2 regions of the Novosphingobium sp. 550D genome follow, and region 2 is predicted to be linked to the other one. Evidence: riboswitches for the same ligand, from Rfam matches in the RefSeq annotation. Region 2 holds a riboswitch; the other holds the start of a gene.
The links. Region 2 has a riboswitch for thiamine pyrophosphate ahead of AC2S2E_RS02990 (hypothetical protein). Riboswitches for the same ligand answer to the same signal wherever they lie in the genome.
Positions count from the first base shown of each region.

Region 1: linked by a shared signal. The riboswitch ahead of AC2S2E_RS13215 (TonB-dependent receptor) and the one ahead of AC2S2E_RS02990 (hypothetical protein) in region 2 are both predicted to bind thiamine pyrophosphate.

Region 1 covers NZ_CM171613.1:2,793,750-2,796,210, reverse strand. The annotation lists gene AC2S2E_RS13220 (chloride channel protein) at 1-855, shown strand, start outside; TPP riboswitch at 978-1,087, shown strand; gene AC2S2E_RS13215 (TonB-dependent receptor) at 1,204-2,461, shown strand, end outside.
Region 2 covers NZ_CM171613.1:626,177-628,637, reverse strand. The annotation lists gene thiC (phosphomethylpyrimidine synthase ThiC) at 1-721, opposite strand, end outside; gene AC2S2E_RS02990 (hypothetical protein) at 739-1,140, opposite strand; TPP riboswitch at 1,223-1,328, opposite strand; gene crtY (lycopene beta-cyclase CrtY) at 1,538-2,461, shown strand, end outside.

The sequences.
Region 1 (2,461 bases), 1.6 Mb from region 2:
GCCATCATGGTGGCGGTAAACCGCATCCTTCGCATTCCCGTGACCAGCGGCGTGGTGATTGCAGGCGGCGCGGCAGGTGTGGCGGCGGCGTTCAACACGCCCTTGGCCGGGGTGGCCTTTGCGATTGAGGAACTGGCGTCGGCCTTTGAGCAAAAGGTCGCGGTGCAGGTGATGGCCGCGGTGATGATCGCCGGTCTGGTCAGTCTGGGCCTGTCGGGTGACTATGTCTATTTCGGGGCGATGAGCACCCGGCTGGACCTTCATGCCATGTTGCTGGTCGTGCCTCTGGCCGGGGTGATCGGGGGCGTGCTGGGCGGATTGTTTTCGCGTGTGATGGTGGCGATGGCTTGGTCCGGGGCGCCTTGGCTGGTGCGGATCAAGGCGCGTCCGCTGCTTCTGGCCGGGGGTTGCGGTTTGATCGTCGCCTTGACCGGAATTGCCAGTGGCGGCCTGTCATGGGGCACGGGGTATGAAACCACGCGCGCCTTGCTCGAAGGGCATCAGGCATCGCTGTTGTTCGGTCCGGCAAAGCTGATTTCGACGATGGCCACGGCCATCAGCGGGGCACCGGGGGGCATTTTCGCGCCCACCCTCTCGGTTGGCGCCGGTTTGGGGCAGGCCTTGTCGATGGCCTTTCCCGAACATTCCAGCGGGGCCATCGTGGTGCTGGGCATTGTGGGCTATTTTGCCGGGGTGGTGCGGGCGCCCCTGACGGCGATCATCATCGTGATGGAAATGACTGCCGACCGGGGGATGATCCTGCCTCTGTTCGGCACGGCGTTGATCGCGGATTGGGTCAGCTCTTTGGTGTGCCGCCCCAAACTCTATCACGCGCTCTCGCTCAGTTTTCGCTGAAAGCCATCCGGCCAGCACCATCGGGGCGTAGTGTTGCTATGCCCAAAATGTCGCAGTCGATCATCGTTGTTGCATCGCATGCGCAACAGGACTTCCCACAAGCCCAAAGAACGCCTAGAGGCCGCGCATCCCCGGGGGGCCGCTGTTGCGCGGCTGAGAGGTGGTCAGCAGACCACGACCCGCTGAACCTGATCCGGTTGACACCGGCGTAGGGAGGGTTGGCGGCCAGTCCGTTGTCTCTCCCGTTGGAGTGCGCGAGACGTGGAAAAGATGATGGCTGCCGATTTGATCCGTTTGCGTTTGCTGGGGGGCTGCGGGCGCGCGCTGGCGCTTTCGATGGCGGTTTCCATGGCCGGCTTTGCGACGCAGGTCCATGCGGCAGAAGCCGATGATCCGGCCGTCATCCGCGTGACCGGTCATCCCGATCCCGAAGGTCTATTGCCCGACCAGACCGCGCCCAAGGCGATCAGCGCGATTTCGTCCGATTTCATCATCAAGCAGGCCCCGACGCTCAACGCGTTCCAATTGGTCAGCCTGCTGCCCGGCGCGAATGTGTCGTCCACCGATCCCTACGGCCTTTCGGCAACCTCCAGCCTGACCCTGCGCGGGATGGGGCAGGATCAGATCGGCGTGTTGATGGAAGGCGCGCCGCAGAATGACATCGGCTATTATTATGCCTATCCATCGCAATTTGCGGACGCGGAAAACATCCGTCAGGTCGCCCTGACGCAAGGCGCGGTGGATATGGATTCGCCGACATTGGGCGCGACGGGCGGGCTGTTGTCGCTGACGCTGGATGATCCGGCCAAGAAGCGGGGGGCTTTGGTCAATTTCTCGCTGGGTTCGTATAATGAACGGCGCGGCTTTGTCCGCTTCGACACCGGCACTATCGGCAACAGCGGCTTGCGCGCCTTTGTGTCCTATTCGAACAATCGCGCCGACAATTGGCGCGGGGCGGGCTATGATCTGCGCAACCATATTGACGGCAAATTGCTGAAGGAATGGGGGCAGGGCAATCGCGCCAGTCTCGCCGTCTCGTTCAACGAGGCCAAGACTTCGACCTATCCCAGCCCCTCTCTGGCCGATTGGAAAGCCTATGGGCGCGGATATAATTTCGAGAAGAATTATACGGTTGGCGATACAAGTTACTGGCGTTTCTATCGTGCGCCGTTCCGCAATATCTATCTCTCGGCCCCGGTGCATATTCAGATCAACGACCGTTTGACGTTGGACACCACGACGTATCTGCAATGGGGTTACGGCAATTCGCCCTATGGGATGCAATTGACCACCACGGGCAATTATCTGGGCACCGAGGAATTGACCCAGCCGATCAATCTGCCCGGCGCGGATGCTTCGGGTCTGGCCACGGTTCTGGGCAATTGGACCGGCAATCAGTTTCGCGCCGGCAATGTGACGAAATTGATGTTGCAGGTGGGCGCGCATCGTCTGACGGGCGGGATCTGGTTCGATTACGGCAATGACCGTGTACAGCAGACCTACACCCCGGTGGGCAGCGATGGGCAGCCGGCCGACGAATGGGGCTATCCCGCCAATGCGATCCGCACCGCCGATGGTCGCTTGCTGGCCTATGAGAATATACGGA
Region 2 (2,461 bases):
GGATGGCCCAGACCATTTTGTCGACTTCACTGGCGACGTCCGATGCCACCGCCGAATTGCCGATGTTGGCGTTGATCTTGACCAGAAAATTGCGGCCAATCGCCATCGGTTCGGATTCGGGATGGTTGATGTTCGAGGGAATGATGGCGCGGCCCCGCGCCACTTCTGACCGCACGAACTCGCCCGTCACGAAATCGGGGATTTCCGCGCCCCAGCTTTGCCCGTCACGCTCCAGCTTTTCCTTCAGGATGGCGCGGCCAAGGTTTTCGCGCTGGGCCACATATTCCATTTCGGGGGTGACGATGCCGCGGCGGGCATAGTGCATCTGGCTGACATTGGCCCCGGCCTTGGCGCGCAGGGGGCGGGTGTTGACGCCGGGGAAGGCGGGCACGCCGCCGCTGCGATCCGGGCCTTTCAAGCCATTGTCTTCGGGCTTGATCGCGCGGCCTTCATAGTCCTCGACATCGCCGCGTGCCAAAATCCATTCGCGGCGCAGCGGGGCAAGGCCGGCGGCAATATCGATCGTGGCATTGGGATCGGTATAGGGGCCGGACGTGTCATAGACCCGCACCGCAGGTTCCCTGGCCGACGACTCCAGCGCGATTTCGCGCATCGCTACCTTGATTTCGGGATGGCTGGGCGAAGGGACGTAAATCTTCTTCGAGCCACGGATGGCGCCGGTGGTGACGCCAATTTCAAGGGGAGAGTTGATGTCGGCCATGGATGTCTTTCTGCTGTCTATCCGAAGCGGGCCATACCAATCACGGTCATGACAAGCCCGATAAGAGTGGTGATGCCGGCCCAGCCCTTGTGAAAATTACCAAGGGTTTTGAGCCACATCTGGGTGTAAAGATCGCAGGCGAATAGGATGGCCAAAGCCTCGGCCATCATCAATCCGCCCAGCGCCTTGATGATGCAGGTAAGAAGGTCATGCGGTATCCATGGATTGGCCAGATAAACGAGCGACCCCACCATCAATTCCAGCATACCGCACAGGAATTGTAGGGCGGGTGATCCTTCGACCTCGCCGATCATGGTCTGCCAAACGCCCGGTTGCCTAAGCGCCCCTGCTCCTGCGGCCAAGGCGGCCAGACCAAGAATAAGAGCGCTCCAAGCCGTGGGATCTCCAGCTTCCTGCATACCTTCTCCTTTGTTTTTTCGTTTTTTATTCGCCTTTTTTCTGCGGCGTCAGGAGAGGAGGAGCGGGGGGCACCATACCGGGCCGACAGACTCGTTCCCTCCCTACGCCCGGATTAACGGGTTCAGGTTCAACGGGTCGTGGGGCGTTACGCCCACCTCTCAGCCACATGGCTCCCCGGGGATATTGATCACAGGTTATGCCAAGGCGCGGCCCTTGGCAAGCGCGCGTTGCGGGCGAATTCGCGCAGAATTGGGTGGATTTGTCAGGGGCGGTTCCGGCACCGCCATCGTCCCGGTCGGCCATGCCCCAAACAGCATCGCAGCCAAGATAAATTTCCTTGGCATTTGCCTGTTTGGGCGGTTGCCGGTTGGTCTGGGGTAACATAGACTCTGGTCTATGGCTGGACATGACACGGATATTGCCATCCTCGGGGGCGGATTGGCAGGCGGGCTGGTGGCGCTGGCCTTGGCGGCGCGTCGGCCCGATTTGCGGATCATGTTGGTGGAACGGGACGAAAGGCTGGGGGGCAATCACCTCTGGTCCTTTTTCCTCAGCGATATTCCGGTTTCCGCGCGATGGCTGCTTAAACCTTTGATCGTGGCGCGTTGGAGCAGTTACAGCGTCCGCTTCACCGGCAAGCGTCGCCATTTGAGCAGCCCCTATCGCACGATATCCAGCGATCGCTTTGACGCGGTCCTGCGCGAAAGCCTGCCCCAAGGTTCGATCCTGACGGGCGCGACCGTGACGGCGTTTGATCGCGGGGGCTTCACCCTTGCCGATGGGCGAAAGTTTCGCGCGGGCGCGGTGATCGATGCGCGCGGGTCAACGGCCTTTCCCGGCATGCGCGGCGGGTGGCAAAAATTCGTGGGCCAGATGCTGCGCACCAGCGCCCCCCATGGTTTGACCGCCCCCATCGTGATGGACGGCAACCGGACCCAGCATGACGGGTTCCGCTTCGTCTATGCCCTGCCTTTTTCGCCCGATACGGTGTTTGTCGAGGATACCTATTATTCCGACACGCCCGACATTGATGCGCCCGCCTTGCGCGAACGCATTGCCACCTATGCCAAAAGCAAGGGGTGGACCGTCGCCGAGGTCCTGCACGAGGAGCAGGGGGTGTTGCCGGTCGTGGCCGATGGCGACCCCCATGACCTGCGCGACAATCGACATGGCGTGGCGCGGATTGGCGTGGCGGCGGGATTGTTTCACCCGCTGACGGGCTATTCGCTGCCCACGGCGGTACGGGTGGCGGCGATGATTGCCGATATGCCGGACCTGTCGGGCCCGGTGTTGGCCGCCAGGGTCGAGCAATTTGCCCGC